Regions from separate parts of the Thalassotalea coralli genome, predicted to be linked through region 2. Evidence: predicted binding sites of a transcription regulator. Region 2 holds the regulator's gene; each other region holds the start of a gene.
The links. Region 2 encodes sigma-54, which starts transcription at its own class of promoters, with help from an activator protein. Its sites were predicted from a motif close to GTTGGCACGNNNNTNGNNT; they were not measured.
Positions count from the first base shown of each region.

Region 1: the regulator sigma-54 is predicted to act here: its motif matches at 1,618-1,636, upstream of ACOB80_RS14695 (PEP-CTERM sorting domain-containing protein).
Region 3: the regulator sigma-54 is predicted to act here: its motif matches at 1,980-1,998, upstream of ACOB80_RS13245 (DUF2884 family protein).
Region 4: the regulator sigma-54 is predicted to act here: its motif matches at 1,110-1,128, upstream of pdsR (proteobacterial dedicated sortase system response regulator).

Region 1 is NZ_JBVVBK010000005.1:345,711-348,901, forward strand. Features, by position in the region: gene rimO (30S ribosomal protein S12 methylthiotransferase RimO) at 1-1,370, opposite strand, end outside; gene ACOB80_RS14695 (PEP-CTERM sorting domain-containing protein) at 1,702-2,295, shown strand; gene ACOB80_RS14700 (PEP-CTERM sorting domain-containing protein) at 2,830-3,191, opposite strand, start outside.
Region 2 is NZ_JBVVBK010000007.1:288,299-291,489, forward strand. Features, by position in the region: gene ptsN (PTS IIA-like nitrogen regulatory protein PtsN) at 1-183, opposite strand, end outside; gene hpf (ribosome hibernation promoting factor) at 195-482, opposite strand; gene ACOB80_RS17900 (RNA polymerase factor sigma-54) at 507-2,006, opposite strand; gene lptB (LPS export ABC transporter ATP-binding protein) at 2,067-2,795, opposite strand; gene lptA (lipopolysaccharide transport periplasmic protein LptA) at 2,792-3,191, opposite strand, start outside.
Region 3 is NZ_JBVVBK010000005.1:32,558-35,748, forward strand. Features, by position in the region: gene ACOB80_RS13235 (hypothetical protein) at 1-246, shown strand, start outside; gene ACOB80_RS13240 (tRNA-uridine aminocarboxypropyltransferase) at 296-1,036, opposite strand; gene ACOB80_RS13245 (DUF2884 family protein) at 1,149-1,943, opposite strand; gene lepB (signal peptidase I) at 2,205-2,855, shown strand; gene hpf (ribosome hibernation-promoting factor, HPF/YfiA family) at 2,912-3,191, opposite strand, start outside.
Region 4 is NZ_JBVVBK010000002.1:489,019-492,209, forward strand. Features, by position in the region: gene pdsO (sortase-associated OmpA-like protein PdsO) at 198-974, opposite strand; gene pdsR (proteobacterial dedicated sortase system response regulator) at 1,180-1,884, shown strand; gene pdsS (proteobacterial dedicated sortase system histidine kinase) at 1,888-3,191, shown strand, end outside.

The DNA of each region.
Region 1 (3,191 bases), on a different contig from region 2:
ACCCACACTTGGTCGCCTGGTTTTACATCAAATTCATCAGTTAGATAAACTTTACCATCTACTTCAGGTGCGTCCATATACGAGCGACCTACAGCGCCTTCACCATTAACTTCATCGATAATAACGAGATATTCTTGACCGATTCGCGCTTGTAATTTAGCTGCACTAATTTCAGCTTGTACTGCCATGAAGCGCTGAAGCCTGTCTTCCATCACATCTTCTGCAACATGATCAGGTAAATCGTTAGCGGTTGCACCTTCAACTGGAGAATATTTAAAACAACCAACGCGGTCTAACTGAGCTTCGCGTAAAAAGTCTAATAACTCTTCAAACTCTTCTTCTGTTTCTCCCGGAAAACCAACAATAAAAGTTGAACGAATGACTAATTCTGGACAAATTTCTCGCCACTTCTTGATACGCTCTAAAACACGATCAGAGCTGCCAGGACGCTTCATCAACTTAAGAATACGCTTACTAGCATGTTGGAACGGAATGTCTAGATACGGCAGTATTTTTCCTTCCGCCATTAACGGAATAATGTCGTCTACATGCGGATATGGGTAAACATAATGTAAGCGAACCCAAACACCTAATTTTGCCAACTCCTGACAAAGTGCTTTCATATGGGTTTTAACTGGCATGCCTTCAGCAAAATCCATCTTATGTTTTACATCAACTCCATATGCAGACGTATCTTGAGAGATTACGAGCAACTCTTTTACGCCAGCATTCGCTAAACGCTTCGCTTCACCGATAACTTCGCCAACCGGGCGAGAATCTAAATCGCCACGCATCGATGGAATAATGCAGAAAGTACAACGATGGTTACAACCTTCAGATATTTTTAAGTAAGCAAAATGCTTAGGCGTTAGCTTTACTCCGTGATCAGGGATCAAATCCACAAAAGGATTGTGTTTCGGCTTTTCTAAGTGCTCATGAACTTGGCTCAATACCTCTTCATAAGCGTGTGGGCCAGTAACACCAAGAACATTAGGGTGAATTTCCGTAATCTCGTCTTCTTTCGCCCCTAAACACCCCGTCACTAAAACTTTGCCGTTTTCTGCTAGCGCTTCACCGATCGTATCTAATGATTCCTGCACCGCTGAGTCAATAAAGCCACAGGTGTTTACAATCACCATATCTGCATCGTCATAGCTAGGCACAACATCGTAACCTTCAGTGCGAAGCTGAGTAAGAATGCGCTCTGAATCCACAAGGTTCTTAGGACAGCCCAGTGAAACGAAACCAATACGCGAGCCATTGGTTTGACTATGGTCGACTTTCGCCGCTTGCTCTTCAATCACCTTGTTAGGTGTTTCTAGCGTTGTCGTTTGCTTAGCTTGAGAAGGATCGAATTGTTCAACAGTCATAGTGCGCTCATTGATGGTTGAGATGATTTTTAGTGGGCGGATTATACAGGATAAGTACCCTGTTAGTGAATCAAAGTCTTTTTTAATATCTAAGTTAAATTGAACGGTTTCACCCCCTTAATACGCAACTTTAACGCACTGCGCTGCATAACTCGTAAGTGTCTGTAAATTTTACACTTTTTAGTTAACTATGCTTAACCCACTATACAAAAAAACCTAACATACTGAAAAGTAAAACTTTTTAAAATTTGGCACGATAAGCGCTTGCAGGTAATTTTATTAACAAAATGATATCCATCCTCCTAAGGGAATGTTTTACAAAGGAAATAAAATGAATGTAAAAATGTTAAAAGCGGCTGTAGCTGGTGTAGTTTTATCTTTGAGTGGAATTGCCAATGCTGGGTTAATTATTGATATTAAAGATAATGGTGGCTTCGCTGAATTCAACCTTAGTGGCTCAGATGTATTAACATCCTCGGGCCATATGTATAACGGCATTTGGCTAAATGCTAGTGCTATTTCAAATTTATGGGCTTCAGAAAACCGTACTGCATTTAGTATTACTGCTGGTTCAGGAAGCTTTACTTTTGGCGATCAAAGCTTTGCATTTAGTGATTTCTATCGAGGATACAACACAGGGAGTAGCTATGCTCTAGGTTTACGTGGTGGAAGTCCAGGAAGCCAAACTTCTGGAACAACTGTTTCTATTACAGGTACATTGTTATCAAGTATGGCATTCTCAGCCTTCAATGAAGGTACTTACAATACGTCGTTCATTGGTCCATACACTGGTAATTATGCAAGTTTAAGGGATGGTATAACGGTAAACATAGGTGATTCAACAAAGGTTCCTGAACCTTCTACCCTCGCGGTCTTCGCATTAGGTATTATCGGTTTAGCGTCTCGAAAACTGAAAAAGCAATAATACAAGCTTTATTGCCAAGTAAAAGCACCATTCGTTGGTGCTTTTTTGTTGGCTTATATTATCTATAACTATTGTAAAGAATCTAAAAAGTGAGAGAGAAGAACTTAACGCTGTAAAATTACTCTCAAGTTAACTCAAGAAACTAAGCATAACAAATCCGATTCAATCACTACAGATTTGACTATTATCGAAAGTCACGGGCAATGCTGGTGAAGGATCGAATGGTTCAGCAGTATAGTGCTACCATTAATTGTTTACTAACAGACCACAACCCCCCCTTTTTTTAACAACTAAGCAATCAAAATCTCTGAGTAGGGTAAGTGACGTTTTACTAGTCTATAACAAAGTGTCTGCAGTTAATGAGAAAGGTCGTTACATTAAAGAAGGTATCGTTATCCTAGATAAAAGCGGTTATATCAATCAGCTGGTTTCAACAGAATAACAATTAAAAAAACACACATGCTTTAGCTATGCATGGTCTTATGGAAGTGACCACTGTAATGTGGTCACAACTTACTTTGCAGCTCGCGGCGTTTATTTACTTTTACGACGGCGAGTACACGCTAGGCCAAACAATCCAAAACCCATTAACGCAAATGCTGCAGGTTCAGGAATTGGGTTTATTGCCGTGAAGGCACTGCCGCCAACTACCGAGGTAGCGTGATAGCCAGATGGATTTTCTGAAGCATAATTAGTCACTGTATTATCAGCACTAACTCTAAACGTATTAACACCGCTAGAGCTTCCAATAGAAGAGTAGTATCTATCTCCGTTAGAAATGTCTACTGCAGATGTTCCGTACCATTGTGTGCTTGATTGCACAGAAGCTGTATCTGAGTTGATATTTACCGTTGATAAACTTCTATTAAATAAATAAGTATATTCACCGTTATAGA
Region 2 (3,191 bases):
GTTGCCGATACCCGTTGAGCCCATTTTTTCACGCTGCATTAAACTTTCAAGTAAGGTGTAGGTATTCATTTCAACTGCATTTTCTGCAGCTTTTTCACAAATGATTTCTAGGATTCTTTTTTTACTAGTAGCAGGAACTGCACATAAAGTGCAGTTCTCTGTCATGATGTCGGATATTTTCATTGAAGTTGAAACTAGTGTTGGCTTATTTTGCCTTTATATTTGAGGATTTGTTTATCGAGTTTGTTCACTAAAGAATCAATAGAAGCATACATGTCTTCATTCTGTGCTTTGGCGTGAACTTCGGTACCGTTTAAATGAACAGTTGCTTCCGCAATTTGGTTGAGCTTCTCTACGGTAAGTACTACATAGACATTGTTGATGTGATCAAAATGTCGCTCAAGCTTTGCAAACTTTTTATTAACGCTATCGCGCATAGGTTCAGTGATTTCTACATGGTGTCCAGCAAGATTAATTTGCATAAGCTCTCATCCTTCTTTCAAGGTTTACAGTAAACTTTTACGCTGATTAGACGGTGGAATGCCTAGAGACTCTCTATATTTGGCTATGGTCCGTCTTGCAACGTTTATGCCCTGCTCAGCTAACAACTCAGCCATTTTACTATCGCTCAGTGGTTTCGCTGGCACTTCTGCTGCGACCAGCTTTTTAATTAAAGCTCTGATCGCAGTGGAAGAACACTCTCCGCCATTTTCCGTACTCACATGGCTAGAGAAGAAATATTTTAGTTCAAATATCCCGCGTGGGGTGTGCATGTATTTTTGTGTGGTTACACGTGAAATCGTAGATTCATGCATATCTACAGCTTCGGCAATGTCGTTAAGAACCATTGGGCGCATAGCTTCTGGGCCATGCTCAAAGAACCCTTGTTGGCGCTGAACAATGCAGTTACTTACTTTTAATAGTGTATCGTTACGGCTTTCTAAGCTCTTGATAAACCATTTGGCTTCTTGCAAATTAGAACGAATAAATTGGCTATCGTTAGAATTTTTCATCGAACGCGCCATAGAAGCATATTGTTGGTTTACTGAAAGGCGAGGCGCAGTATCTGGATTTAGTTCAACCACCCAACGACCATTTTTCTTTTCAACAGATACATCAGGAATAATGTATTGCTCTTCTTGTTTGATCACTGAGTCGCCCGGTCTAGGATCTAGTGACTGGATCAAACGAATAATTTCGCGTAATTGGTCTTCTTTCAAGCGTGTCTTACGCATGATGGTGCGATAGTCACGGTTACCTAGTAAGTCAATGTGCTCGCCAATGATTAGCTTGGCTTCTTCTAGCCAAGGCGTATCTTTATCAAATTGGTTTAATTGAATAATTAGACACTCAGGAATAGAGCGGGCACCGACACCAACTGGATCGAATACGTTGATGCGCTTAAGCACAGCTTCTACTTCATCCAATTCAACATCTTCTAAGCCAAGAGATTCTAAAATATCTTCGGTGGTTACCGTTAAATAACCGGCATCGTCAATAGCGTCGATAATTGCCATTGCGATGGCTTCGTCGGTCTCAGTAAATGGTGTTAATTCCATTTGCCAGCGAAGGTGATCTTGAATGGAGTCTGTGGTTTCACCTTGATAAACAAAATCTTCTGAAGGAGCAGCGGCACCTGTATTTGATACGCCTGCACTGAAACTTTCATCCCAAGTGGTGTCTATATTCAGCTCTTCTGGAATATCAGACTTATCCATTGCTTCTGTTGTGCTGATTTCATCAATGGTTGGCGAGGCGTCTTCAGAGCCATCATTCGCCGTAGGCGTTTCCGTTGTTTCAGAAAAAGCTTGTTCTAAATTATCAGGCTGAGATTCTTGGTTAGCGGAAGCTGCTTCGTCAACTTCTAATAAAGGATTGCTTTCAAGCGCTTCTTGAATTTCTTGTTGTAGATCCAACGTTGACAGCTGCAACAATTTTATCGCTTGTTGCAACTGAGGTGTCATAGTCAGTTGTTGTCCAATACGGAGTTGAAGACTAGGGCGCATTTATCTAATTCTTATCCTTTCCAAGGTTATTGGTTTTGTTTTTTTAACAGCTTATCACAACTATAACGTGAATTGCTCTCCAAGATATACATCTCGTACCTGTTGATTCGCTAAAATTTGATCTGCATTCCCTTGAGCGATTAATTCTCCATGACTGACGATATAAGCATGTTCACACACATCGAGGGTTTCACGTACATTGTGGTCAGTAATTAGAATACCAATTCCCTTGTTCTTTAAGTGTAGAATAATTTTCTTAATATCACCGACAGAAATTGGGTCTACGCCAGCAAAGGGTTCATCTAGCAATATAAATTTAGGATCAGCCGCTAACGCACGAGCAATTTCTACGCGACGACGCTCACCGCCAGATAGGCTCATGCCTGTGTTTTCGGTAATGTGACCGATATTAAATTCTTCAACTAAGTGTTCGAGTTTTTCTTCTCGCTCGATAGCGTTCAGATCTTTACGTGTTTCTAAGATAGCCATAATGTTCTGATAAACAGTTAGCTTTCTAAAAATCGAGGCTTCTTGTGGCAGATAGCCAATGCCTCGACGCGCGCGCTCATGCATAGGCAATAGTGTAAGGTCTTCACCATCTAAGGTGATCTTGCCTTTGTCATTGTTAACAAGGCCAACAATCATGTAAAAGGACGTGGTTTTGCCAGCGCCGTTAGGGCCAAGTAAACCAACAATTTGCCCGGCTTCAACAGATAAGCCAACGTTTTTTACAACTTGGCGGCCTTTATATGATTTAGCTAGATTGCTAGCACTTAACACTGCACTCATTTTTTAAGCTTTTCCAGTTGTTTCGGCTGAAGAGTGGTTTGTACTCGTTCGTTGTCTTTACTATCTGCAAGCACTTGCTCAGTTAGAAGGTTATAGGTAATCACGCTACTTTTTACCATGCTTCCTGCTTGCCTTAATTCTGCATTACCCGAAATGACTATAGTATTTTTTGCCGGCTCGTAAGTAATCTCATTGGCTTGTAAATAAATAGGCGTACCATCTTCTAAAATTTGCTCGAAGGTTGCTGGAGACCCTTTTGCGATATAGGTTTTTGGCTCTGAATCTGGATTTGATAACACTTGAACGAGATCTGCTTTTATTTTTAAGCTGCCTTGTGTAATGACGACATTGTCGATGTAGCTAAATATTTTATTTTTTAGATCGCCAGCAGAACGC
Region 3 (3,191 bases), on a different contig from region 2:
GAATACTACATTGGAAGTCGTAGTTATAGAAATTTACGTTTACAGTTTGATGTATCAGGTACATCTCTAGCAACAGCTAACCAAATTGCGTTCCGCTGGGCTATGACATGTGCAAATGACATTATTGAAGGTTTAGCTTCATTTACGCCGGACGATACTATTAAAGTTTCTGCTCCTCAAACAGCGTTACTGTTTTTACTAGGTACTTTAGGTTTAGCGGTAACTCGCAGAAAAAAGAATCAGTAAAACTGAACGAATTATAAATATGAAAAAGCGACTAATAAGTCGCTTTTTTTTATGCTTTTAAAAGTCGAATATACTGCGCTAGCGCGCTTGAGTCGCCTTTGTTTTCTTGGCAAACGCTTTCTTGATAATAATAGTTGAACACACTAAGCCATTGATGCAACAACTGACTGTTTCGCCTCTCCCCAAAACTAAGTAATACTTGGCTTGCTATTTCAGCCGTAGAAAAATGAGCTGAGTTATCCACTTTTCGAATATTGTAGGCATTCACCTGCTTAAGGTTTGACAAACATTCGTTAGATAAGGAAAACATAGGAATATTCTGTAAATACGGGCTTTTATTAAATATTCTCCGAGCTTCACGCCAACTTGCATCAATCATAATAAACAAAGGCTGTTTATTATTTGGAATTAGAGAATCGTCTAATTGATGCACTTTCTGTTGTTCAGGCTTAGCAAAGCTATGAGGAAATACAATTATTGGATAATAATCTTCACTTGCAAGAAGCTTTATCACTAACGGATTAGACTCTGTACGTTGCCAAATAACACCATACGTTTCTGGAATTATGTCTGCTATTAGCTTACCTGTAGAACTCGGTTTCAGTACTTCTTTGTCATGATAAACAATCAAAAAAGCCGCTCGACTTTTGGCAGGTTTACGCCATGCGCAAATACAATTATGCTTGGCAACTAAACAAAGTGTGCACCTATCTACCCCCTTCCCTCGCGCATTAAAAGGTTTAGTCGAAGCTTGTTTTCTTTGTTGATAGAGCTTGTGAATTCGATGCATGAACTAAGCGTACCGTCGGTATAAGGCTGCTCATTATTCACGAAAACACAGATAAAGTAAAAGCACAGCTATTGCTGCGCTTTTACTTTATCATTTAACAATTTAATAATTATTAAGCTCTATTACGACTGGTATTCTTAGTATCAATCACATCAGTTTGAGGAAAACCCTTTATAGAAGACTTTAATTTCTCTTCAAGGCGGTCAATGGTGTAAACATTATCACAAAGTCTTTCTGCTTTATGCTCAAGTTCCTGGCTACGTTGTTCCATCTCACTTTCAATTTGTTCGCCAAACTTCTCCATCTTAGTCTCTAACGCATCCATATCACCACCAGAGAAAACCATTTGCTGACCTAGTGCGATTAACAAACTTCCCAGAGATTTTTGTACTATATTTTCTACAGCTTGCTCAACACGTTCGTCAAACTCTTCACCAAAGAAGTCAGATTGTAAATTACCATGTTCATCAATTGAAAACTCACCGCTATCAAATTTACTGTTCACTTCGTCTTTAATGGTATTTAACTCAGTAGTTAAATCGGTCGAAATGGAGTTGCCATCACCAAGCAGTTCATTAAAAGCTAGATTGATGCCTTCAGTTGCTAACTGTACCGCCTCAATTGCAACATCTTTTACTTGTGGAACTAGCTCTCTAATTTCCGTTGAGTAATCAGTTACAAGCTGTTGCTGTTCTCCAGATAAAGAAATTGTATCACCGTCGATAATTAAGTATTTATCTTGTTCAATACGATATAGAACTTTGTCATTTTTTGTAAACTCAACATGGTTTTTGTTGATGTTTAATCCTGCATTTAGAGAGGCTTCACATGAATCAGTTGAAAAGTGGGAATCATGGGCAAAAGCTGTAGTCGATAATAAAAGTGTGCTTGCAATCAAAGTTCTCATTATTTTGTCCTTATTTATTCGATGACACACTTAACTATACAAACACAATGCCACAATAATTATCTTTTTGTATTTATTAGCTTTTATACAAAACAAGCTATTCTCGACTTTTCGTTTTGAAAACAGGTTTTAGTGATATTAGCCTCTTATTAGCTTAATTGACCAACGACACTTTCAACTCGCTACAACAATTAATCGTAATAATTTCTTCAGAATAACGACTAACCCTGTAACAAAACACTTTAGAAGGGATTAATTTAGATGAAATCATTAAAAAGCATATGGCATGACAATCGCGGCTTTATCGTATTTATTGCATTAATGTTAGTATTTAGAAGTGCGGTTGCAGATTGGAATGACGTTCCAACTGGCTCGATGAAACCTACAATCGTAGAAGGAGACAGAGTGTTAATTGACAAACTCGCTTATGATATTCGTATTCCTTTTACGTTAACTTCTATTAAAAAGCTAAGTGACCCGCAAATTAACGATATCATTATTTTTGAATCAAGCGTTGCTAATAAAAGGCTCATAAAACGCGTTATTGGGATTCCTGGTGACACAGTAGCACTCATCAATAACCAACTTATCGTCAATGGAAACGTATTAACTTATCAGTTAGTTGAAGCGTCAGATGATAGCATTATTTTTAAAGAATCAAATGACTTTGCTAGCCACACCATACAGCTAACTGAGAAAAATAGTAGCTTTAGTAACTTTAACACGGTAAAAGTGCCCGCTAACCACTACCTAGTACTTGGTGATAATAGAGATCAAAGTGCAGATTCTCGTGTAATCGGTTTTGTTCCTAGACACGAAATAATTGGTAAAAGTGACCGAATCGCATTTTCACTCGATTACGATAATTACTTTATTCCTCGTTGGGGCCGCACTGGGCTAATAATTGATTAGATTGATTGAAGTGCAGTGAGTAAACACCCTAGTTCACTCACTGCCAGATAAATAGATTAAGTTAAGTCGAGAGTTTGAACTCTTTCATAAGCTACTTCGTGATCCGAAGACGTTGGCTTACTATGTAAATTCGCTTTAAGTTGTCCTTTTCTGTGTTTTAGTGCTGCATCAAGCTTTTTAGTCGCTTTAGCAATCGCAGGGTACATTATTTCATCATCTGCTGACGTTGCCACTGCACCACCTTCATAATTTGTACTTAGCTCTACTCGATGTGTTCCGTGCTCCTTTGAAATAATGGCATCGAGCGATATTAATGTAGGAAAATGAGAAGCTATT
Region 4 (3,191 bases), on a different contig from region 2:
TGTGTGCCTCATAGCTGACAGGAGGATAAGATTTTAAGCTTATGTTTAACCAATAAAAAAAACCAGCGTTAACTGGTTTTTTTACTTTCAATAATCAAAGTAGAATTTAAAATGTTTAAATATTAGTGCTGACGTTTGGTGTTAATTGATGGGAGTTAACACGCGGTCAAAACACTGTTTTTTTGGTCAGTCACCTCCTAATTTTTAGCTGTATGTTGGTTGGTAGCTGGGTCTTGCTGAAGTTTGATAACTACTCTGCGGTCGTAGAAACTCACTTGGTTTTCATTATTTGCCACTACCGGTGCATTTTCGCCAAATGCATACAAGTGAATACGCTCCGGTTGAATACCTAAATTGATCAAGGCTTGTTTAACGGAATTTACGCGAGCAATTGAAAGTGCCTGATTAGTAGATTCACTCCCTTGTAAATCAGTGTAGCCAGACAAGTCTACGTTAAGGCTTGGTGTTGCCTGTAGTAATTTAGCCAAAGATTCAATTTGTTGATTGTAATGTGGTTTAATGTCACTTGACCCCGTTGGAAACTGTAAACTCATCATAAGATTTTCTGCTTGTAGCTGTGCAGACTCATGATTGTTTTGCTGAATAGCCAATAATTCTTGCTGATATGCCTGCTCAGCTTCAAAAAGCTTTTGTTGGTAGTTGTTTAACGCAATTTCAAATTCGTTCTTTTCCTCTGTTCGAGCTCTTGCTAGAATTTCACTTTCTTGTTCAGCATTATATCTAGATGCCATAATGATACCCGCTACGCCTGTCACGACAGCACCTACAGGCCCAGCAACGATAGCGCCTATAACAGCTCCTGTACCTAAGCCAATCGCTTCGTTATCTTGTTTTTCCGACTGTAATTGCTGTAGCTCTTCTTCCGCTGACTGCCCTGCTAAAGCAGGTGCAGAGCAAAGCGCTAAAGATAAAGTACAAGCAAGTAGTTTTTTGTTTAGAGTTAAAGTTGTCATCAGCAAATCCTAAAAGTGTGTGTCTGTTTGAGTTGTTCTTATTAAAACAAGTAATTAGGGCGATATTTGGTAGCAAAAAAGGCAATGTGGTGAGCAAATGTGGCAACAATATGGCAATTGCTAAAATTACGCGCTTTTCGCTCAATTTTTGTTTATAGTGCCGCTGTATCAACGCGGTTAGTTAAAATAAAGAGACGTTATGACCTTGAAGCACGTAGCCATTGTGGAAGACGAAGCAGCTATTAGAGAAAACTATGCAGATTTATTGCGCGCCCAAGGGTACCAAGTGCAAACCTATGCAAACCGCGAGTCGGCGACTCAGGCTTTTTCTTTAAAGTTACCGCATTTAGTCATTTTAGATATTGGTTTAGAGCAAGAATATGATGGTGGCTTTACTCTATGCCAATGGCTTAGAGGACAATCTGATACTTTGCCCATCATCTTTTTAACCGCACGAGACAATGACGTTGATACGGTAAGTGGCTTGCGCATAGGCGCAGATGATTATCTAACAAAAGATATCAGCCTCGCTCATTTAAGTGCTCGAATAGCAGCACTTTTTCGACGCCAAGACGCTATAAACAAACCAACTCCCGCTGATCATATTTTGCAACAAGGCGATTTAACCATTGATAGTCAGCGCATGACAATAGCGTGGAAGAAACAAACAGTTGATTTAACCATTACAGAATTTTGGATGATTCACGCGCTTGCTAAAAACCCTGGCCACGTTAAAAACCGTCAACAACTGATGCAAGATTCGAAAATTTATGTTGATGACAGTACGATTACTTCGCACATTAAACGTATTCGTAAAAAGTTTAATAAAATAGACTTGGCATTTGACTGTATCGAAACCGTATACGGCATGGGCTATCGCTGGAATCTGCACACAGTGAGCGAGCAATAGCTTGTGAAATTAAGATTTGGCCTCAGAAGTAAACTTCTTCTCCTTTCGACCTTTCTCATTACCATCCCTTGGTTTGGCTATCAATACGTATGGGAAATGGAAAAGTACCTACGCTTTGGCCAAGAAAAAACTATTATCGGTACCGCTCGCGCATTAGCTACTGCTTTGCATGAGCGGCCTAACCTTTTTAATAACCAAGCAAGCTTTTTACCCAGTGTTGAAAAGGGAAAAGATTTATACGGCTATCAGTTAACGCAACCCATTAACTTAGATGGTAAATTTACCGACTGGCCAGATTTCACAGTAAAAGCCCATTACTATGGTTTTAATAACCTGTTAGCCACAGAAGTTCCACTAAAACGCGAAGATGTCACCGTTCAGTTTACCGCAGCAGTGGGCAAGTACGATAAATATGTTTATTTTTTCCTGAGCGTTATAGACGACCATTTAATATTTCGTGGAAAGCAAGCATTAAGCATTGATAAAAACGACTTTATCACCTTAGCATTTACTACACCCAACAATGACTTTGTGCGCTTAGCCATCAGTAACAGACAAAGAGGCTGGCTAGATGCGTTTCAAATCAATCACCCTAGCGGCAGACCACAAGTAGCCAATTATATTCAAGGGCATTGGCTACCAACGAATCAAGGCTATAACGTTGAATTTAGAATTCCTTTGTCCAAATTCAGTGATAAATTGGCCTTTGCTGTGCACGATGTTGATCAACCTTTTGGCGACACGTTAGCGACGATAGCCAGTGCCGACACGCGCTCGGTAGATACCTTAGGCACGATCTTGGTTCCTTCGCCAGAGATAGAAAGAATTGTTAAAGGTATGAGCTATACCAATTCCAGTATTTGGGTAGTAGACCAACACCGACGGGTTTTAGCTAAAGCAGGTGACCTTCAGCAAGCCGACGGTTTATGGCAAAACAATCGTATCGCCAATCAAGATTCTGATTGGCATCAATCCTTAAAATCTTGGTTAAAACCCTTATTTGATCGCTTACTTACCGCACCGCCAAAAGATTTTGTCGATAAACTTTACGATGCGCAAAATTTAACGGGAGAGCATATCCAGTCAGCTTTAAACGGCACCCCGCAATCACAATGGCGCTTATCAGAAGATAAAAAGGCCGTAATATTGACAGCCGCATACCCTATATACATCAACAATAAAGTACAAGGTGCTGTTATTGTTGAAGAAACTAATAATGGTATAAGAACGGTACGCAACCAAGCACTAGAGAAATTATTCACCAGTATCTTAGCCATAATGTTATTTGGTATTTTGGCATTTTTCTT